Regions from separate parts of the Sporosarcina saromensis genome, predicted to be linked through region 1. Evidence: riboswitches for the same ligand, from Rfam matches in the RefSeq annotation. Region 1 holds a riboswitch; each other region holds the start of a gene.
What was found. Region 1 has a riboswitch for thiamine pyrophosphate ahead of ACVHUV_RS15115 (3-oxoacyl-ACP reductase). Riboswitches for the same ligand answer to the same signal wherever they lie in the genome.
Positions count from the first base shown of each region.

Region 2: linked by a shared signal. The riboswitch ahead of thiM (hydroxyethylthiazole kinase) and the one ahead of ACVHUV_RS15115 (3-oxoacyl-ACP reductase) in region 1 are both predicted to bind thiamine pyrophosphate.
Region 3: linked by a shared signal. The riboswitch ahead of ACVHUV_RS08210 (3-oxoacyl-ACP reductase) and the one ahead of ACVHUV_RS15115 (3-oxoacyl-ACP reductase) in region 1 are both predicted to bind thiamine pyrophosphate.

Region 1 is NZ_CM142738.1:2,937,283-2,944,885, reverse strand. It holds gene hisS (histidine--tRNA ligase) at 1-572, shown strand, start outside; gene aspS (aspartate--tRNA ligase) at 591-2,348, shown strand; RNA gene ssrS (6S RNA) at 2,429-2,611, shown strand; gene ACVHUV_RS15120 (tRNA threonylcarbamoyladenosine dehydratase) at 2,705-3,472, shown strand; gene ACVHUV_RS15115 (3-oxoacyl-ACP reductase) at 3,583-4,347, opposite strand; TPP riboswitch at 4,420-4,518, opposite strand; gene ACVHUV_RS15110 (chemotaxis protein) at 4,694-5,599, shown strand; gene ACVHUV_RS15105 (replication-associated recombination protein A) at 5,644-6,930, opposite strand; gene cymR (cysteine metabolism transcriptional regulator CymR) at 7,061-7,480, shown strand; gene ACVHUV_RS15095 (cysteine desulfurase family protein) at 7,506-7,603, shown strand, end outside.
Region 2 is NZ_CM142738.1:936,024-943,626, forward strand. It holds gene thiW (energy coupling factor transporter S component ThiW) at 125-631, opposite strand; gene thiE (thiamine phosphate synthase) at 628-1,248, opposite strand; gene thiD (bifunctional hydroxymethylpyrimidine kinase/phosphomethylpyrimidine kinase) at 1,274-2,104, opposite strand; gene thiM (hydroxyethylthiazole kinase) at 2,101-2,859, opposite strand; TPP riboswitch at 2,937-3,155, opposite strand; gene ACVHUV_RS04570 (DUF3238 domain-containing protein) at 3,404-4,600, shown strand; gene ACVHUV_RS04575 (alpha/beta hydrolase) at 4,833-5,435, shown strand; gene wrbA (NAD(P)H:quinone oxidoreductase) at 5,453-6,058, shown strand; gene ACVHUV_RS04585 (hypothetical protein) at 6,376-7,104, opposite strand; gene ACVHUV_RS04590 (hypothetical protein) at 7,311-7,603, opposite strand, start outside.
Region 3 is NZ_CM142738.1:1,649,217-1,656,819, reverse strand. It holds gene ACVHUV_RS08225 (plasmid pRiA4b ORF-3 family protein) at 1-339, shown strand, start outside; gene ACVHUV_RS08220 (catalase) at 678-2,330, opposite strand; gene ACVHUV_RS08215 (LLM class flavin-dependent oxidoreductase) at 2,952-4,268, opposite strand; gene ACVHUV_RS08210 (3-oxoacyl-ACP reductase) at 4,287-5,039, opposite strand; TPP riboswitch at 5,174-5,274, opposite strand; gene ACVHUV_RS08205 (hypothetical protein) at 5,705-5,854, opposite strand; gene ACVHUV_RS08200 (hypothetical protein) at 6,856-7,068, shown strand; gene ACVHUV_RS08195 (hypothetical protein) at 7,411-7,603, opposite strand, start outside.

The DNA.
Region 1 (7,603 bases):
CCTATTTTGAACAAGTGAAACGCTATTTGGACGCAATTGGTATAGATTATGAGTTAGACCCGAACTTAGTAAGAGGCCTTGACTACTATAATCACACGGCGTTTGAAATAATGAGTACTGCTGATGGATTTGGGGCAATTACGACACTTTGCGGTGGCGGTAGATATAACGGAGTCGCTGAAGAAATTGGTGGTCCTCCGTCACCTGGTGTAGGGTATGCAATGAGTATTGAACGCTTATTGCTTGCGATGGAAGCAGAGGGCAAGAGCTTTACGGAAGATGCCCAATTAGATGTCTATGTCGTAACGCTTGAAAAGGCCGCTCATGAAAAAGGGTTTGTATTGTTACAGCAACTTCGCAATGCTGGCATCCGTGCAGATATGGATTATTTGGATCGGAAAATGAAAGGGCAGATGAAGTCTGCAGACAGATTCAATGCGAAAGCAGTCATTGTAATCGGGGAAGATGAAGTGAATAATGGCGTCGTGCAAGTAAAGAATATGGCAGACGGCACGCAAGAGAAAATTACAGATGCAACAGTTATTGACACATTGTTAGAAAAGTTGAGATAAGGAAGGTTGATGAACAGTATGCAACGGACTCATTATTGCGGACAAATGACAGAAGAAGTAATAGGGCAGAAGGTAACCCTTAAAGGATGGGTGCAAAAAAGGCGCGATTTAGGTGGACTCATTTTCGTAGATTTACGCGACCGTACAGGAATTGTACAAATTGTCTTTAATCCGGATTTTTCACAAGATGCGCTTGCAATTGCTGAAAAAATTCGAAGTGAGTTTGTCGTTGAGGTTAGTGGAAAAGTAGTGGAACGTGAAGAGAAACAAAAAAATCATAAAATCCCTACCGGTTCAATCGAAGTGCACATCGAAAATGTCCATATCATTAACGAAGCGAAGACGCCGCCATTTATGATTGAAGATGATACAGATGTGAATGAAGAGACACGTCTTAAGTACCGTTATCTTGATTTACGTAGACCTCAATTGGCACGCGTGTTTAAAATGCGTTCAGATATTACGAAAACTGTTCGCAACTTCTTGGATGATGAAGGTTTCCTAGAAGTTGAGACACCAATCTTGACGAAATCTACACCTGAAGGGGCACGTGATTACTTAGTACCAAGCCGAGTACATGATGGCGAATTTTATGCATTGCCACAATCCCCTCAGTTGTTTAAACAGATGCTGATGGTGTCCGGTTTTGATCGTTATTACCAAATTGCCCGTTGTTTCCGTGATGAAGATTTACGAGCAGACCGTCAACCTGAGTTCACGCAAATTGATATGGAAATGAGTTTCATGACCATTGAAGAAATTATTGAGTTAAATGAGCGCCTCATGAAAAAAGTGATGAAGAATGTAAAGGGAATCGACGTAGAAACACCTTTCAAACGCATTCCTTACGACGAAGCGATGAGTCGTTTCGGTTCGGATAAACCAGATACGCGCTTTGGCATGGAACTACAAGATGTGTCCGAACTTGTGAAAGATTCATCCTTTAAAGTGTTTGCAGGAGCAGTGGAATCTGGTGGCCAAGTGAAGGCAATCACAGTCAAAGGAGCAGCAGCGAACTATTCACGAAAAGACATTGATGCTCTTGGTGAATTTGCGGCTCGATACGGCGCGAAAGGGCTTGCTTGGTTGAAAGTCGATGCAGAAGGATTGAAAGGTCCGATCGCAAAGTTCTTTGAAGGCGAATTAGCTGAAGCGCTTATTCAAACAGTACAAGCGGAAGACGGCGACTTATTGTTGTTCGTTGCAGATAAAAAATCTGTTGTCGCAGACGCACTCGGTGCATTACGTTTGAAATTAGGGAAAGACTTAGGCTTGATTGATGAGTCGCAATATAATTTCCTTTGGGTGACAGATTGGCCGTTGTTTGAATATGACGAAGAAGAAGGTCGCTACTATGCTGCACATCATCCATTCACGATGCCTGCAGATGTTGAGGAACTAGAAACAAATCCGAGCGCGGTAAAAGCGCAAGCGTATGACCTTGTGCTAAATGGTTTTGAACTCGGTGGAGGATCGCTGCGTATTTATCAACGTGATGTTCAAGAGAAGATGTTCAAGGCATTAGGCTTCACAGCGGAGCAAGCACGTGAGCAATTCGGTTTCCTTCTCGATGCATTTGAATACGGAACACCACCTCATGGGGGCATTGCATTCGGTTTGGACCGCCTTGTCATGTTGTTGGCGGGCGCGACGAATTTACGCGATACGATTGCATTCCCGAAAACAGCAAGTGCGAGTTGTTTATTGACAGAAGCACCAAGCTCTGTTGATGGAGCACAGCTAGCAGAGTTAGGAATCGCTATCCAATCGAAGTGAGTAGTTTGTTGAAAAAGGAACAAATTGCCGAAGTGTAATTGTTGAATCGGCAGGAGTGATATGATAGGATACTAGTAATACGAATCCTGAAGTGTACGTTTTATGTTCATCAATTTTTGACCCAACATTTTTGTCGTAGGGAGCTCTAATTTCACTCTAGATGACCTGCCCTTTAGGGGGACTTCAGAAAGAGTGGATTGGGCACCCACCTGCTGAGAGCGGGTTCAAAACGATAACGATAAGACGGCACATTTGGGATTCGTCTCAACCGATATTATACGGATTTACCCATATTCCCCTCTTGCGATCTTGCGGAGGGGTTTTTACTTGATTCATAGAAGAAAGGCGGAATTGTCATGCTCCATCAATTTTCCCGTAATGAGCTCGCGATAGGCAAAGAAGGACTTGAGCGTATGCGCAACAAGACGGTTGCCATTTTAGGTGTAGGTGGTGTCGGTTCGTTTGCTGCAGAAGCTTGTGCACGCAGTGGAGTTGGAAGAATCATTCTCGTAGATAAGGATACTGTCGACATTACAAACGTAAATCGGCAATTGATTGCGACGTTGTCGACGGTTGGTCGTTCAAAAGTGGAAGTGATGCAAGAACGGATAGCGGATATTAATAAAGACTGTGAAGTAGTTGGTCTTCATATGTTTTATACGGAGGAAACGTACGAAACCTTTTTCAGTTATGAACCTGACTATGTCATTGACGCTTCCGATACAATTAGTTACAAAATTCACCTTATTAAAGAATGTTTACAACGTGGAATACAAATTATTTCCAGCATGGGCGCAGCAAATAAATTAGATCCTACTCGTTTTCAAATTGCAGACATTTCTAAAACGCACACCGACCCAATTGCCAAAGTCATTCGCCTCCGATTACGAAAAGAGGGCATTCGAAAAGGCGTCCCGGTTGTTTTTTCTGATGAAAGTCCGATTGTTGTACGTGAAGATGTTGTTGGAACGGTAGGGAATCCGGATGCCGCTATACGGAAAGCAAAAATGCCGCCCTCATCGAATGCTTTCGTGCCATCAGTAGCGGGATTGGTTTGTGCAAGCTGGGTGCTTAACGATATTGTTAAGGACTTGCCGATTGAAAGAGTGAACGACAGTAAGTAAGTTTCACAAAATATAGAGAAGAAAAAATAAAACTGCACGAAACGAAGTTACACAAACTTGGTTTCATGCAGTTTTTTTATGCTTTTGAAATCCTGTAGTCACATGTGTAATTAGTTCATGACTAGTCCGCCGTCCACAATTAAGTTTTGGCCTGTCACTGCGCGGCTCCATGGGGATGCGAAAAATAAGATTGCGTCCGCCACGTCTTCTGGTGTTGTCACTTGTTGTAAAGGGGTGCTTGCTTTAATGATGTCAAAGACAGCATCAGGTGTTGCTGCACTTGCGTCCGTCTTATGTAACAACCCACCAGACACCATATTAGCAGTGATGCCGTATGCCCCTAGTTCTTTTGCAATGTTCCTCGTTAAACCGAGCAACGCTGCCTTACTCGTATTGTATTCATGGTATGGGACGACAGGGTTTTGAAATAAATTTGTGCCGATTGTAATAATGCGACCGAACTGCAGGGATTCCATATCTTTTCTCGCTGCTTGTAACGTATTAAGAGTCGCTTTGACACTTCCTTCAAATTGACATTGAAAATCTTGCCATCCAATTGTTTCGAGATCTTTCCTCGCATCTCCATTGAACGAAAAATTGACAAGGGCATTATTAACAATCGTTGTGATAGGTTTCCCGAAAAATCTTTTACCTTCCTCAAACATTCTTTTGACATCTTCTTCACTTCGGATATCTGCTTGTATTGCGACCGCTTTTTCTTTGCCAATTGAGCGAACGAGCTCTTCTGCTTGGTCGGCGCTTTTATAATAGTTTACGATCACTTTTGCACCTTCGCGGGCAAATGCTTGGACCACTGCTTTTCCTAATCCTCGACTACCTCCCGTAACGACTACCACTTGTTCTGCAATGTTCATTCTCCATCTCTCCTTCAAATGTTTGAATTGCACAAAAAAAGACCACTGGAAAAAGCGGTCATGTGCATAGATAAGATGAACTCGCCACTTCCCTCCGTCGGTATTAACCGAATCAGGTTCAAAGGGTCAGAGTTTCCTCTTCTCAGCCAATAGGCTCCCCCAGTGATCATATGTATTTGTGTCTACCTCTTACTATACCATAGTTTGTTAGAAATAAGTCACTTGTTGAAAGGGGAGGGAACTGCTACAATATGAATATGGGTCATAATACATAGAATTGTTCTTGTGATATGTAAGGAAGAAAGTTATAAATCCACTGCTAGTTACGATGAGAGGACTGGAAATGATGCAAAGACAAGACGGCATATTATTGGAAAGTGGTACGAACGAAATTGAAATCGTTGAATTTGAAATTGGCAATAATCGATATGGCATTAATGTGATTAAAGTAAAAGAAATCATTTTACCTACTCCAATCACAATCATTCCACATGCACATCCTTCAATTGAAGGGATAATCCAATTGCGTGGGGACGTATTGCCTGTCATTGATATGGAAACCGTTATGGGCTTACCGAAGACAATTGGAAAAAATGAAGGTAAATACATCGTCGCTGCGTTTAATCAACAACAAGTAGTTTTCCATGTGCAAGATGTATCACAAATTCATCGGGTATCATGGGATCAAATTGAAAAACCCGCAGACCTCTATTCAGGTGATACGACACAAGTGATCGGTGTAATTAAACGATCGGAAGATATGCTGTTGCTACTAGACTTCGAAAAAATTGTCCTGGACATAAATCCTGAGAGTGGAATCCGTGTCGAAGAAGTGAAGAAACTTGGTGTACGCGAGCGGTCTGACAAACGTATACTTGTTGCGGAAGACTCTCCTTTGTTGCGTAAATTGTTAAATGATACGCTTACCGAAGCAGGTTATGCAAACATCGAGTTCTTTGAGAACGGAAAAGATGCTTTGGCGTATTTGGAAAATGCCGTCGCTTCAGGTCAGAAGGCACAAGAAGTTGTCCAACTTGTTATTACAGATATTGAAATGCCACAAATGGATGGTCATCATTTCACAAAACGTATCCGTGAAAACGAACAGCTTGCCATGTTGCCAGTCATTATTTTCTCATCATTGATTACGGATGAATTAAAACATAAAGGTGAAAACGTTGGTGCGAATGATCAAGTAAGTAAACCGGGAATTGCTGAACTTGTTTTGAAAATGGATCAATATATTTTATAAAAAAAGAACACATCCTGTACACAAAATAGACAGGATGTGTTTTTTTATTTTCTTTGTCTGAATTCCTTTAACCGTTCATAAATCCCTGCGAGTTTCTTCTCCTCACCCGCGATAACAGGTTCGTAAAATTCTACGTCTTTCAATTTGTCTGGGAGGTATTGTTGATTTACCCAGCCGCCGAAAGATCCAATTGGGGTATCATGAGGATATTGATACCCACCGTGGCCGAGTTCAGCAGCTCCAGCGTAATGCGTATCACGCAAGTGGAGGGGGATGTCACCTGTTTTCCCTTCGTTGATGGCGCGGATTGCTGCATCCATTGCTTTATATGCTGAATTGGACTTTGATGCGAGACACATTTCGATGACCGCGTTCGCAAGTGGGATACGCGCTTCGGGCATGCCTAATCGAATAGCGGCATCCGTCGCTGCAAGTACGTGTGGACCAACTTCGGGTGCTGCTAAACCGATATCTTCGTACGCCATGACGAGAAGCCGTCTTGAAACAGCAATCAAGTCGCCGGTTTCAAGCAGATTAGCCAAGTAGAAGATCGCTGCATTCACATCACTTCCACGCACAGACTTTTGCAATGCAGAGAGCAAGTTGTAATGATGAGATCCTTTTTTATCGCCAACGAGTCCAATTCTGCCAATTAAGTTTTCGATGAGCCAATCTTCAATAACAATTATTCCGTCTTCCTCATCACTCGCTGATACGATTGACTCGAGTAATGTGAGTGCTTTTCGAGCATCTCCGTTCACACCGCCTGCTATCTTTTCGACTTGCTCGTCCGTAATGGCAATAGGCGTTTTCCCAAGACCTCGCTCAACATCGTGGATGGCACGTTTCAACAACTTGACAACATCTTCGGTTTCCAATCGTTTGAGCTGTAAAATCTCCCCGCACCGTGAACGAATGGCAGGATTCACGTCGTGGAAAGGATTTTCGGTTGTTGCACCGATTAGCACGATTGATCCCTTTTCAACATGTGGTAACAACGTGTCTTGTTGCAATTTATTAAAACGGTGGATTTCATCCAAAAACAAAATGACTTTTCCTGTTATCCGAGCTTCTGCAACAACTTCCTCGACATCTTTTTTACCGGAAACTGTTGCATTCAGTGCGATGAACGGTAAGTCGCTAGTGCCGGCAATTGCATACGCTAAAGAGGTTTTGCCGATACCCGGTTCGCCGTACAGTAGCATGGAAGGGACATGCCCTTTACGAACTAACCGGTAAAGGGCTGTATCTTTTCCGATAATATGTTGTTGACCGGCAATCTCGTCAATTGTTCGTGGTCGCATTCTAAAAGCTAATGGTTCGTTGTGCAAACTATTCACTCCCCGTACGTACATCCGTTCCACCATTATACACAAAGAAAACCGAGAAGTCATTTGCAGGAAGCCAACCTTCAATTATGCTATAATGTTTTGTACTTATTGAAAAGGACGTTGGTTATACATGAGAATTTCAACGAGAGGCCGCTATGGCCTTACAATGATTGTTGCACTTGGAAAGAAATATGGTGAAGGTCCAATGCCTTTACGGAAAATTGCCGAAGAGCATGATTTGTCTGATGCGTATCTTGAGCAACTCATTCCGGTATTGCGAAACAGTGGTCTCGTAACAAGTGTTCGTGGTGCTTATGGCGGCTATAAACTTTCCAAACCGCCAACAGACATTACAGCAGGGGACATCATTCGGTTATTAGAAGGTCCTATCCAAGTTGTTGAAGGGATTGAAGAAGGAAATATCCCTCAACAATCATTATGGAATCGGATTGGGGATGCAATTCGAGAAGTTCTTGACACGACAACGATCCAAGATCTCGTCGATGCAGAAGAATCTACTACAAATGACGGATATATGTATTACATTTAAACGGTTTCAATAAAGGAGTTTACTCATGCAAACAATCTATATGGATCATGCTGCAACTACACCTGTACATCCGGAAGTACGGTCAACATACATTGAAGCGATGGATAAAGTATTCGGCAACCC
Region 2 (7,603 bases), 1.8 Mb from region 1:
TCGGATACCATGAGTTATCAATCAAGTTCACAAAGTTATCGATCGGATAACTAAAGTTATCACCATATCGGGACTTTAGAACCACGCTCACACTTGAACTAAATTCCTCTGACCAAACGTATTCTTACAATCGCCCACCGACACTTTCGATTTTATGCCACGCTGAAGTTTGCTGCAGCCGGACAACAAGAATTAGCCCAAGCGCCGCGCCACTCACCGTTGAAACCATAAATGGGGGGACGAAAAAGAAGGCAGTGACCGTTGTACCCATTAAAATCTTCGCATAAGGTACTGCCAAAAGTGACGCAATCACGCCTGTACCAATCACTTCACCAATCCCAGCGAGCCACGCTTTACCAAACTGTTTATAAAATAGACCTGCCAATAACGCACCGATCATGCCACCGGGGAATGCGAGTAATGACCCTGTGCCAGTCAATACTCGAATAAGTCCCGTCAAAAATGCAATAACAACTGCGGGAATTGGACCTAACAGAATGGCTGCAACTACGTTCACCGCATGCTGGACTGGATACGCGCGTGCTATGCCTGCGGGGAATGAAACGAATGTCGAGCCGGCAACTGCTATCGCAACAAACATCGTCATGATAACCATTTTTCGCGTGTTCATAAAGGAACCCCTTCTTTCTCTATAGATTCAGCAAACGCTTTAGTCGCCGCATAGACATCCGTTGCTCCAGCAATTGATGAAATGACCGAAACCCCGTTTGCGCCCGCAGCAAACACAGGTGCAAAATTATCGACAGTAATGCCGCCGATGCCGACAATCGGTAAATCAGGGTAAACAGACCTTGTCGTCTGAATGAACTGCGTGCCAGCTACCGGTTTTGCGTCCGGTTTTGAAGTGGTCGTGTAGACAGGGCCCATTCCGATGTAATCAGCACCCGCTTCAATTGCGGCTAGCACTTCATCCGACGTATGTGCAGACACGCCAAGTATTTTCCCAATGCCAAGCCGTTTGCGAACAATCGCTGCCTGTTCATCTTCTTGCCCAACATGTACCCCGTCTGCATCAAGTGCTAAAGCAAGGTCCACATCATCGTTCACGATGAACGGAACACTATATTCCTTGCACAACTCTTGGCATTGTCGAGCAAATTCCAGCAATGCTTCGCCTCTTTTCGCACCCGGCCCTTTTTCTCGTAACTGAAAGCAAGTAATGCCGCCACGCAAAGCGCACTCGAGCACATGTAGAGGGTCCTGCGTTCCTGTATTCGTCGAACCCATTATGAAATAAAGTGCCAGTTGCTCTTTATTCAATTATGACAACCTCCTTTGCATCCTGCTTCAATCGATTATATGCCCAGTGATTCGTTGGCCCGTGACCTCCGCCTAATTGTAAGCCATCCGATATGGCCGCTTGAATAAATACCTTCGCTTCACGCACTGCTTCCTGCAAACTTTTTCCTTGCGCAATGAATGCAGTAATTGCGGCAGAAAACGTGCAACCCGTACCATGCGTATCTTTTGTAGCAATCCGTTCTGATTTTAACGTGAATGAATAGCCGTCTGCCCCGAAGAAAAAGTCTTCCGCAAACTGCGCATCATTGCTATGTCCGCCTTTTAAAATGACCGCTTTTGCCCCTGAACTAAGAATCCGGTTCGCTGCTTCTTCGTAATCAGCTGTCGACTGAATCGTCATATCCGCAAGCACTTCCGCTTCCGGAATATTCGGCGTGACGAGAGTAGCAAGAGGAAGTAAATGTGCTTTCAAAGCAGTAACGGCTTCATCTTTAAGTAAAGATGCGCCACCTTTTGCGATCATCACTGGATCAATCACGAGGGGTGGGCAGCCATTGTGCCTTAATGAAACTGCTACCGCCTCAATAATGTCTGCTGAAAATAGCATCCCTGTCTTCACGGCTCCTACTGAAAAATCGTCCAACACAGCTTGTATTTGAGCAGTTACACCTGCCGCCTCAATCGGGTAGACACCGTGTACGCCTAACGTATTTTGTGCAGTAACAGCCGTTAACGCGGACGTCCCGAATACACCAAGCTCTTGGAACGTCTTCAAATCTGCCTGTATACCAGCCCCCCCGCCACTATCTGAACCTGCAATTGTCAAAGCTACTGAAGTCATCTCAAATCCTCCTCTGTTATTGCATAAAGTGCGTTCAATAAATTCACAGCAAAGTCTCCTGGTCCAGTAGATAGTGCCGCTGCCTGTTCACCTGCTCTTTTATAAATAGCCAAAGCGTTTTCCGCTGCTTCCAACTTGTGATCGTCTGCCACTGCAACAAATGCAGCAACGACCGCACTTAACAGGCAACCTACGCCTGTGACACGTGTCATAAGTGAATGGCCCCCAGCAATTCGCACGACCCTTTTGCCGTCTGTAACAAGATCCTCAACACCGGTCACTGCAACAAGACAGCTGTATCGCGTCGCCACTTCAAGCGCGAGCTGTTCCAAATCTGCCTCTCCATCTCCTGCATCAACCCCTTTTGCTTGCCAATCAATTCCTGCAATTGCTGCAAGTTCCCCAGCGTTGCAACGAATAAGGGACACAGGAACTTTCTCTAAAATCGATAGGACAGCGGCTTTTCGGAATGAGGTCGCTCCAGCACCGACTGGATCGAGGATGACCGGAATGCCATTAGCCGCCGCACGCTCCCCAGCAAGGCACATCGCCTCGACACTGACCGCTTTAAGCGTACCGATATTCAATACGACAGCTGATGAAACAGCCGCCATATCCGCTGCTTCTTCAACCGCATCCGCCATGACAGGGGAAGCTCCTAGTGCAAGCAAGCCATTCGCTTGGAAATTCGCAACAACAATATTCGTAATGCAATGAATCAACGGTTTTTCATCTCGTAGTTTTTGTAAATACATCGTCAACATGCCTCCATATATGCAAAAAAGCCGCTCCTGACAGGGCGTCAAGAAGCGGCTTGCAAATTCAATGGATAGAAGTTGCGCACCCACTTCCCTCCGCTGGTATCAACCAGATCAGGTTCAAAGGGTCCGCGTATTCATACACGTCTCAGCCTAGCGCATTGCATGTTTCATTTGCTATCAGCTCTGTCCGATTTTTAATGTTTCACCATGATATACGCATAGTGAACATGAAATCGGTACGAGTGTTTTGCAAATTTACACACGTGCATAAGGCACCCCTAGTGGCAATTTTACGATTTGTTTTCAAAATTACTATAACATAGTTTCGCAGATTCGCAAGAAGGGCAAGGAAATAGTAATGGGTACATTCAAGCATGTTGATGCATATAAGCATACGCCATGTACGCGGATAGTGACTGGGACGCACAATCGTTAATGGATAGATCGTTCACTTTCGCATAAGCTGTTCAATTGATTGGTACGTTATGTTTAGCGATGTTGAAAGTTCCCCAAAATAGAGGTAAAGGGAGGCGCAAACATGTTATTTGAAATACAGTCTGTAAAGCATGAACATGATTTGATTTCATTCACATGGAATGATGTCGGAGGTTTTTACAACGTGTATAAAGATGGTGAACATGTCTATGAAGGAACCGTGCCGGAATTTCAAGACGGGGATTTCAAACATGGTAAATTCTATCATTACATGGTAGAACGTGTTGAGGATAATCAAGTCGTCGATGTCATTGCATTGCAAACGTCTGCTTTTGCTGAAGAAAAGAACGTCGAGAATCCCTTGCAATCTCTTGTCATGACGACAATCGTAGCGAAAACGCAAATCGCCTTGTCATGGGAAGGTATGAAGGACATAGAAGAATACGGCATTTATCGGAATGGAAAATTTGTAAAGATGGTCAACACAAATTGGTACATCGACCGGGATATTGACATGGACGAATCATACGACTATATGATTCGAGCAAGACGTCCGCTTGAAAAATCAGAGGAGCGTTTGACATCCGTTAAATCGGTTTTGTCTAATGTGTTTGGTTCGCTGCATCCCAATTCATCACGTAAGGAAGCTGCTATTGAAACATTTTCGACCGTCAAGTGGATCGGCAAGCCGCGAGAGCTTTTACAGCCAGTGAATGAAAGGGAAAAGACGTTGCATCCTATAGATCGATGGAAATTACGTTATACAACGTTTCTTGCAGAGGAATGGGTACGGAATCCAAATTTGTTGTCACCCAATCATTATTTCAAAGGAGACGCCCGTGACTTTGATCCGAATGGCGATGGTTTTCGTACGCGTGTCGATATTGAGCTCGCGTACGATGAAAAAGGTGAACCGCTGACGTTTACAAAAGAGGTAGGTCCGTCAATTGCATATGACCATTTAAAAAACTTCCGGGAAAAAGCACGAGCTTCTTCAGACGGGATTACGCTGCAACGCAAAGATCACAAAAAAGGAGAATCCGGATTTCTTCTCGAACATGCAGTAGGCAATCCATTGACAACAGCGCCACTCATTGACTATGAAGTGTCTGCAGTGTTTAAACGGCATGGAACGTTCGATATGTGCGGCTATTTTGACCCAGCACCCCATCATGAAATTTACTTGATGAAGGGGAGAGGGGAAGCTTGGAAGCCAGTGTTACAAGTTGAAAGTAGAGGACTTGCCTTCATGTCGGATGCAATTGCCTATCACTATTGGCGTTGTTCAAACTTTGAGTAATCATTCTGCTGAAATCAATCAACATTTTTGACAACTTAGAATATCTTTGGTACATTTATCTTTAATTCAAGATATCTTAATTCGAGATAATGGTAAGCGGTACTAACAAGAAACGAATGCTACTAGGCTGAATTTTGCAGTGGATAGCTCACTATGAGCAGTTCCTCGACCAATTGGAAGCGTAGATCATACCGTTTCATGTACGAGAAGTAAATCGAAAGGGGGGAGCATGATGAAGCACGTCTTTGAACAAGGAACATCTAAACGGACATTGTTGCTATTGCACGGAACAGGTGGTAACGAACAAGATCTGTTACCGTTAGCAACATTGATAGACCCGGATGCTTCGGTTTTAAGTGTCCGAGGTAATGTATTGGAAAATGGTATGCCGCGTTTTTTCAGAAGACTGGCAGAAGGCGTTTTTGACGAAGAAGATTTAGTGTTCAGAACGAATGAATTACATGCGTTTTTGGATGAAGCAGCTGAGAAATACGGGTTTGATCGATCAGAAGTCGTAGCTGTCGGCTATTCAAATGGTGCGAATATTGCAGGGAGCTTACTATTCCACTATGCTGATTCATTAAAAGGAGCAATCTTGCATCATCCGATGGTACCAAGGCGAGGGATTGAATTACCGGATCTCAGCAAAGTTCCGGTGTTCATTGCCGCAGGGAAAAATGATCCGATTTGTCCGGCGAAAGAAACGTTGGATTTGTTGTCGCTTCTAACAAATGCAGGTGCACGTACAGAAGTCCATTGGGAAATGAACGGCCATGCGTTAACGCAATCAGAAGTGCAGGAAGCAGCAAGTTGGTATAAAGAATTTCTACAATAAGAAAAGGGGTTTTACTCATGACGAACACAGCGATTGTTTACTACAGTTCAGGTGGTACGAATTATCAGTTGGCACAATGGGCAGCAGAAGCAGCGAAGGAAATGGGTTCCGAAGTACGCGTGTTAAAAGCTGCAGAAACAGCTCCTCAAGCCGCAATCGATTCAAATCCGGCATGGAAAGCACATGTGGAAGCGACGAAAGATGTGCCTGAGGTGAAGCCGGAAGACCTCGAATGGGCAGATGCGATCATCTTCAGTGTACCGACGCGTTTCGGCAATATGCCCGGCCAAATGAAGAATTTCTTGGATACGACAGGTGGCCTATGGGCGAAAGGTAAGCTTGCCAATAAAGCGGTCAGTGCAATGTCTTCCGCGCAAAATCCACATGGTGGCCAAGAAGCAACAATCCTCTCGTTGTATACGACGATGTATCACTGGGGTGCAATTGTTGCGGCTCCGGGTTATACGGATCCAGTCACATTCGGTGCGGGTGGAAACCCATATGGCACGAGCGTAACAGTCGGTCAAGATGGCAAAATGATCGAAGACGTGGAAGCAGCAGTAAAGCATCAGGCAAAACGTACGGTGAAAGTAGCCGAAGCGTTGAAGCATTTAGAAATGTAATAGAAGAAAAGCCACTCCTTTATGGATGGCTCTGAGTGTAGACAAAGTCGATTTTACTTTGTCTACACTTTTTTTGATGTGATTTTTGAGAAATTGGCACACGTCTTAGCTTGGCTTGAAAACGCTTGCGAGGTGGAAGGCGATCTGAATTCGGAATGTCTTGTCACGACTACTACATGACCCGCATCGTGTAGGTCGGCTCGACAGCAAGTCAAGCCTCAAATAGAACTAAAGTTCATGAGAGGGCGGGCAAGTCGAGCAACAACGCATAAAAGCGCTTATCAACAGGCTGTACCAATCCATTGGAGGTTGGCATTTTACGTTTTAAATTGCCTTTTGAACGGAAAGTAGCGACTCATCAAAATGAGTCCAATTAGTAATGAGAAAAACGGGAAGATGAATGGGAATACAATGGATGGCATCCAGTTCCAAGCATCTGTATAGTAACCTACAGCAATTGGGGAAGTACCGCTATTCGTTAGCAATAGTGTCTGCAAGGCGTTTCGATCGGTAAAGGTAAACGAGTCGCTTTCTAAGCTTCCCGCTTCGTCCAAGCTGTATAAGCTGTAAGTTAACGAATCAAAAGGGACTGTTCCCAGAACATTTCCGTTCTCAATGATATCTTTTGTTTCCTTCAAAATTATATAAAGCTTCTCATCGTCTTTCTCTTTATCTTTTACAATTATGAAAGAGATGTTTCCATAGTATTTAGCTAATCCCTCGTCTTCAGCCCGTATTGGATAGTTTTCCAGTGTATCTAGTCTTTTTCCGTTTACGATAATCGATAAATTGGCAAATGCGATTTTGTAATTCCAGCGATCCGTATAATTACCTTCGTCTATTATGGTCTCTTCAACTTTTATCTTATGATTTTTATAAGTGAACTCTGATTTGGGTGGAGGATATCTGTTACTAATTTTATGTAACTCATAGCGTGCCAACATTTGATTGGTATGAATTGTTTCCATCGCCATCGTAGCACTCATTGGAAGTGAACTAATGAATAGGATAGCGCCGAGTAAAAATAAAACTATTCTTTTTTTCATTCCCCCTCCACTCCTTTCCTGACATCATACTTTATTGGAGAGCTGTTGCACAACAAAGGGTGAAGGTTCTTTTGTAGAGTGTTATGCGTACTCCATGCACACTTGTTGGTGATTATCAACAGTTGGAGCGATGTATGTTGCTTGTACTGTTCATGCACCTTTGCATAATTTTATGCGCTCCTTATGTAATATGAGCGCTTATGACTCTATGATTTTGTTTTTGCTTGTCGTGGCCATATGAAATAAGAAATAGAAATGACAAAATCAATCCCTAAGATGAGAGACCACAGTTTCAACATACCGGATAAGGCTTCAGTTTGTGTTGGATCGTCGATCAAGTAAATCATGATGAAAAGAAATGCACCACCAATGATGAAGGCTAATACATGTTGAAGCGATCCTTTGAAGGAATGTTTGGCATGATCCCAGCCAGTTTTCCTCATTGGTTTCGGTCCTTGTTTCTTTACATAATAGACAAATCGTTCGTCTGCCCAACGAA
Region 3 (7,603 bases), 1.3 Mb from region 1:
TCCATTATTTTCGATTTTGTCATGATCGACAAGCCTATTCAAGATTCACCATTCGAGAGACCCTATTTCCCAACCCTGATTGTCGCGCTCGATGTAGAACCCGGTTTGGTGTTATATCAGGAAGTGCTCAAATCCCTGAATGTTAAAGAAGAGATTCAGAAGGCTTTCCTAAAACTGACCGAGCAGCTTGGCGGCATACCAAAAGCCATGACCGTAAAAAAAGACACCGCAATTTCACTAGCACCGGTCACTGACCAATTGCCAATTACAATAAATACGGTAGAAAAAATTCATGCGATTGATGAATTGCGTGACGCAATGAGCAGGATGCCATGGTGAAACATGTAGAACAGTGTCTGTGTAAGAAACATTCAGGTTAAATCAACTATGCATAGGCACCTGGTTTTAATAAAAGAGCAAACATCTCACGACAGTTGGATGTTTGCTCTTCTAATTTGACGGTGTTTGTGCCAGAAACAAACATGTTAATTCAAGCAATTTGAATGGGTATACAAGCAAATATAACAAACATTATTCTACAACATTATAAATTTATGTTTATGCAATTGTAGTGAATTAACTGAATTTAACCTAGGTACCTGTTTTCAGCTGACGTCTTCGCGCACGCCTAAAACACCCGCATGCCTTTCCACGCGGGTGTCCGTCCTATATTCCGATCAATATGGATCTGCTTCGTTGCTCTTATCGACTGCGTCATGTGCAGCGTCGGCTGCTTTCGGCGTACCAAGACCGAATTTCGTCTTGCCGGACTCGCGACCTGGCAGGTATTCGTCGGCGGTCATTGTCTCGTTCTCTTGCATTTTCTGTTCGATTCCTTCTTTCACGCGCCGGCCGTAGTCCTCATCGGCTTTCGTGAAATGTTCGACCATCGCATCCTGGATACGCTTGTCGCAGACGGCGAGGGCTTCGGACAGGTTGTTGATCAATTCATCGAGTTCCCAGTTCTCAAAGCTGCGGTACGTGTCACCGGCCTGGCCGTAGTTGTTCGGCCGGTCGATTGGCGCGCTCATCGCTGCCGCGTTGAAGGTCGGGCGGTGAGGCGGTCGCTCGCCTTTCGGTGCCTCCTGTAAACCGCCAATCATTGATGGTTCATAGTTGATATGCGGATTGTCGCCCGCTTCGTTCGGGTCGCGGTGGTCCATCTGGCCGCGCATTTGATTCGTGCGGACCGCAGTTTTTGGCGCATTGGATGGCAGTTGCAAGTAGTTGGATCCAATGCGGTAGCGCTGCGTATCCGAATAAGAGAACGTCCGTCCCTGCAACATTTTGTCGTCGGAGAAATCCATGCCATCGACGAGGACGCCGGTTCCGAATGCCGCTTGCTCGATCTCCGCATGAAAATCAACCGGATTCCGATCAAGCACCATCCGTCCGATCGGCAGCCACGGGAATTTATCTTCCGGCCACAGTTTCGTGTCGTCCAGCGGATCAAAATCAAGTTCGTCGTGGTAGTCATCTTCCATGATTTGGACAAACAGTTCCCACTCCGGATAGTCGCCGCGCTCGATCGCTTCATAGAGATCCTGCGTCGCATGGCCGACGTTCTTCGCTTGTATCTTATCGGCCTCTTCCTGCGTCAAGTTCCGGATGCCCTGCTTCGGCTCCCAGTGGTACTTCACGAGAACCGCCTCGCCTTTATCGTTCACCCATTTATACGTGTTCACCCCAGAGCCTTGCATATGGCGGTACGTCGCAGGAATCCCCCACGGTGAGAACAGGAACGTAATCATATGTGTCGCTTCCGGCGAGCGGGAGACAAAGTCGAACATGCGCTGCGGATGCGGAATATTCGATGCCGGGTCCGCCTTGAATGCATGGATCATATCCGGGAACTTCATCGCATCACGGATGAAAAAGATCTTCAAGTTATTGCCGACGAGGTCCCAGTTGCCGTCTTCCGTATACATTTTCACCGCAAAGCCTCGCGGATCCCGGGCAGTTTCAGGTGAATCCTTGGCACCGCCGACTGTCGAGAAACGAACGAGCAACGGCGTCCGCTTCCCAGCACCTTGAAACACTTTCGCCCGTGTGTACTTCTCCACCGGCTCGTCCCCGACTTTGCCATACGTCTCAAAATAGCCATGCGCCCCCGTACCCCGCGCATGAACGACGCGTTCCGGAATCTCCTCACGATCGAAGTGCGAGATCTTCTCGATGAAATGATAGTTCTCTAGCGTCGCTGGTCCGCGGTCTCCAATCGTCCGGATGTTCTGGTTGTCCCTGACCGGATGCCCTTGGCGTGTCGTCAATGTCTCGCGGTGTACGTCCTGCCCCTTTTGCTCATTTTGATTCTTGTCCTTTTCATTCAAAGAAATTACCTCCTACGCTAGTCTATTGGAAGTCCGCCAATTTAAAATCGGCAGTCGTCAATGTAAATAGCCTACCCTCAATTCAATGACAAAAAACACGAACTTTCGAAAGTTGCCAAGGGACCTTCTGCATCAGTTTTTGCTATTCTTCATGTACACTGGATTTCAAGTGGTGAAATGTTTGAAAAATTTTCGATTAAAATAGGCTTTCTGTTCTTTTGCCTACTTTTCTCATGGAATTGTATCTATTTTTCATGATACATCAAAAAATCACCCAAACTCGCATAGATGTACAGCTCTCCATTTTATTGACACACGGCAATAAGCACCGAGATGTCCTGGAGACTTATTATAATGAAAGAAGCCATCCATCATCTCGTATTGATGGAAGCAAAAACGGACACGACGGGCGTGATTATGGGTTAACAAGGGGATGCAATGATTTCCTCAAGGAAACTGACAAAAGAGACTAAAATGTGTTGCATTCCTCCAATTTTGACGGTGCTTGTGACAGAGACAAGCACTTTGAATGGGTATACAAGCAAGCATAACATACAGTACACCTACAATATTCTGAATTTACATTTACGCAATCGTAGTGAATTGACTGAATTCACGCTATCACAAGCACCTGTTTTCAAGCCCTAAATATTCACGTAACGTATGACCTTCATAATCGTTTTTGTAAATACCTCTCTTTTGCAACTCCGGCACAATTAATTCAACAAAGTCTTCTAAACTACCGGGCAATGTCGGCGGCATAAGATTAAATCCATCCGCCACCCCTTCTTTAAACCAAAGCTCCATCTGATCGACAATCTCTTCCGGTGTGCCGATGAGCGTGAAATGTCCCCCACCAGCATTCAGATACCCCAACAGCTCCCTTACTGTCGGGTTTGTATCATGAATAATTTCCAGTATCGTCTCGTACCGGCCGACTGGCCCAGTAAATTCTTCGACAGGCGGCAATGGAGGAACCTTTTCATCCAATGCCCAATCGGAACAGTCTTGCCGGATAAACATGCTCAGCTGTTTTAAAGCTGTTTCAATAGGAAGTTTCACATCTATTGCGGCTTTCTTGGCAAAAGCCTCTTCACGGCTCTCCCCCACATAGGTGACTAAGCCCGGAAACACTTTAATATGTCTGTTGTTCCCGCTTTGTTTCACTTGCTCATTTAATTTGTCCCGAAATCTTTTGGCTTGCTTAAGATTCCATGACACTGAGTAAACGGCATCAGCATGTTTTGCGGCTAATGCAATGCCTTGTTTGGACGCCCCTGCCTGCATCGCCACCGGTTTACCTTGAGGGCTTTTCGGCGTAGTGGACGGTCCACACACTTTAAAATAGGTGCCTTCATGATGGAATGGCGAGATATTTGCAGGATTGATCAACTTTTTCTCTTCACGTTGATGCAAAAATGCTTCACTGTCCCATGAAAGAAATAATTTATTCATTAACACAGCAAATTCATCTGCCTTTTCATACCGTTCATCATGCGAGGGCAGTTGATCCATGTTATGATTTTGCGCCTCAACATCAGTCATTGACGTAACAAGATTCCAACCTACACGACCTTTAGTAATATGGTCTAAACTCAAAAGCTGGCGGGAAGCTGTAAACGGATTGGAAAAAGTGCTTGAAATCGTCGGAACTAACCCGACATGGTCTGTCACTTGGGAGATGGCTGTTAAATTGATGAGCGGATCAAACCAAAATGCCGGCAATTCACTGGAACTCTTTCCTGCAAAAGATTGATTATCCGCAAAGAATACGACGTCAAGCAAGCCCCTTTCCGCCAACTTGGCCAAGTCTTGATAATAGGAAATCTCACCAATGCGTTCAACACTTGAGTCAGGCATGAGCCAAGCAGCTTGGTGGTGCCCGCACCCATACAGCAAAACACCTAAGTTCAATTGTTTCCCTTTTTGTTCAGTCACTCTCCACACCCCCATTTGTCAATTCATTGTTAAGCCGCCATCGACGGTATAATTCTGCCCTGTAATGCCGCTCGCATGGTCTGAAGACAAAAAAGCGACCATATTTGCAACGTCTTGAGGGGTTGTCACTTTTTTCAACGGCGTAGCGTTCGCAATTAATTCAAATACTTCCGGCGTTGTAACAGCACTCGCATTCGTTGTTTTCAATAAGCCCCCTGAAACGACATTCGCTTTTATACCGTATGCCCCTAACTCGGCAGCGATATTGCGTGTAAAACCGATCAATCCGGCTTTCGCTGTCGTGTATTCATGATAAGGAACGACAGGATTCTGAAACAGATTCGTTCCGATATTGATAATACTTCCATTTTGTCGTTCAATAAATTGAGGAATGACACTTTGAATGACGTTAAATGCTGCTTTTAACGTCCCATCCAACTGTCCCTGATAATCTTCCCAAGATAGTTCACTAAACGGCTTCTGCTTGACTGGATCAAATTTGAAATCGATTAATGCATTATTGACGACCACATCAATTTGCCCGAAGTATGCCGTTGCCTTTTCCACCATGCGCTCTACTTCTGCACGATTGGTGACATCCGCTTGAATCGCAATCGCATGATCTTTTCCAATCTCAAAAGCCATCTTGTCGGCTGCCTCTTTGCTTTTATTGTAATTAATGACGACCCGAAATCCTTGGCTTGCCAATGTCCTTGCGATCGTTGCCCCTAATCCTTGACTACTTCCTGTTACCAACACGACCTTTGTCATTTCAACAGCTCCTAAACATGTAATAGTTGAATAGGCAAATGGCAGCAAAAAAAAATACGCAACCTTCCAAAAGGAAAGTTGCGTAAAACAAATATGACACACTAAGAAAAAGACAGAGTCATCCCTCTTCATATGTATGAATGTTCACACTTTCCTACGCTAGCATCAACTAGATCAGGTTCAAAGGGTTTGAGTTTCTACTCATCTCAGTTAAATAACACCCCTAGTGCATCCTATTAAGTTTTTAAGGTTTTGTATAACGATTGCTGCCATTTCTACTATTCTTATTGGTTTTCACCCTAAACCATATCATACTGTATGATTGATTACAACCGGACCATTTATTACCTAACATGTTGTCCTTCCAAACGGTCATTCAATAAAGGAGCTCAAATAAAGACGCTGGGACAAAACTCTAAATAGACCGTTCCTCTGCGCTCCAAAAGGCACGCTTTCCGCGGGGCGCGCTTGAGCCTCCTCGTCCGCTGCGCTGCCTGCGGGGTCTCAACATTCGCGCTACAATCCCGCAGGAGTCGGCCTTTTTCCGCTCCGACTCACTAAAGAATTTGAAAAGAAACACTGGAAAAATATTAAAAACTGCATTAAAAGGCGAATTAGCCATAATGCAGTTTTTTTATGTTATGTCCCAGCCTCTTTCGCTCCAATTATTGATCTGTTTGTTTTTGCTTTTTATTCAAATACTCTGTACGTAACTTTTCAAGATGCTGCTTTTTATCAAACTTAACAGGCTTGTTTTTTTCATGATATTTAGTCACAGCCGATTGACCTTTATAATCCAATTGATATTTTCCCACTTTGTTCACCTACTTTTTTTTTTCACGACTTTAAAAGAGAATCTATTCATCAAATAGAATGCGCATTATTTAAATGTAGTATACCATTTACCTTTATTCGCGTACTGATTGCAGGTGTAGGAACTTTACTAATAAACACTACAACCACGACATTCTTGTATACACAATTGTCATGAATTAACTAAATTTAACCTGACACAGGTACCCGTTTTTAAGAACAAAGTTGGCCGAAAAAAGAAGAGCAGCAGTGGCTGCCCTTCTCCTATACGCGCTCTCTATCGGATTAATTTGATTCACATCTTATTCTCTACTTATAGTATACCATCATCTGATTCTCATTTATAGAGTACTTTTCCCGCCACCACTGCCTTATACTTTAATACTAATACTTTTGACGGTGCCTGTGCCAGAAACAATCACGTTAATTCAAGTAATTTGAATGGTTATACAAGCAATCATAAGAAACGTGATACATACAACATCCAGATTTTATGTATATGCAATTGTAGTGAATTAACTGAATTCAACCTTGCACAGGCACCTGTTTTAGGTCTTGTTCCACAAATACGGATAAAACGTGAAAGAACAGAGTTTGGATTTAATAGGATGTATCCCTGTGGAATGAAAATGTAAGACCTTTCCCGCTAAGGAAAGATGCCCTTATAGAGTGTTCTGTGATTGTTGAGTTTCAAAAAAATACCATTCTGAAGCTTGGTTTTGCGTGCGTAAAAATAGCAACAACATGGCACTTGACTTATTTCACATTAAACGCTGTGCAAGAAACATTCATGTTAATTCAACCAATTTTAATAAGTATACAAAGAAACAACCAACGAAGACATTCCGAAGTTATATATATATACAATTGTAGTGAATTAACTAAATTCAACCATGCACAGGCACCGGTTTTTAAAAAATTATCAAAATACATTTACAAGACAATCATCTCACGCGTATACTGAAAATATGTCAAAACGGTGAACGAGTAAGGAGGAATCATGATGCAAATTAATTTCCTATATTTTATGAAACGACTAGCAACACTCGAACTTGTTCTGGGCTTTATCATCTTTTCGTTAGGTGTATTCGAAAGCGGTTTCACTATATCCAGCATAACAACGATGGTCGGATTCGGCTTTATCTGTGGCGGGATGGTGACTTTCGGCGTCGGTCTGTTCGGCAGCTTGCTGCTCTTCGATCCGAAAACCGAATGAATGGGTCCAAAGACGCCGCATTGATTTTTCGTGTGTGTGTCCTATCCCGCCCTATCGGGATACCATCGTGACTCTCATACTGTAAAATACGCAGCCTCGGCAATTTTGATGGAATGATTTTTTTGAATTTTGACGGTGCCTGTGCCAGAAACAATCACGTTAATTCAAGCAATTTGAATGGTTATACAAGCAATCATAAGAAACGTGATACCTACAACATCCAGATTTTATGTATATGAAATTGTAGTGAATTAACTGAATTCAGCCTTACACAGGCACCTGTTTTAAGTGTGAAAAAAATGACCAATTTCTACGCAAAATGTTAGGATGTTGTGCCGTTTATTATGTCAACTGGTACACTTTCACCGGTCTTCCCCGCGAATAATGTGATTCTTCCCCAACGCATACAGCTAAATCCACTTTGCATAAATCGGAAACGATCCGCTGGGCATTCCGCTCACTCATGTTCAAGTGGATCGCCAGATCCTTCGTTGTGAAATGGGCCCAATCCATTTTCCGAATAAGCGATTCAATT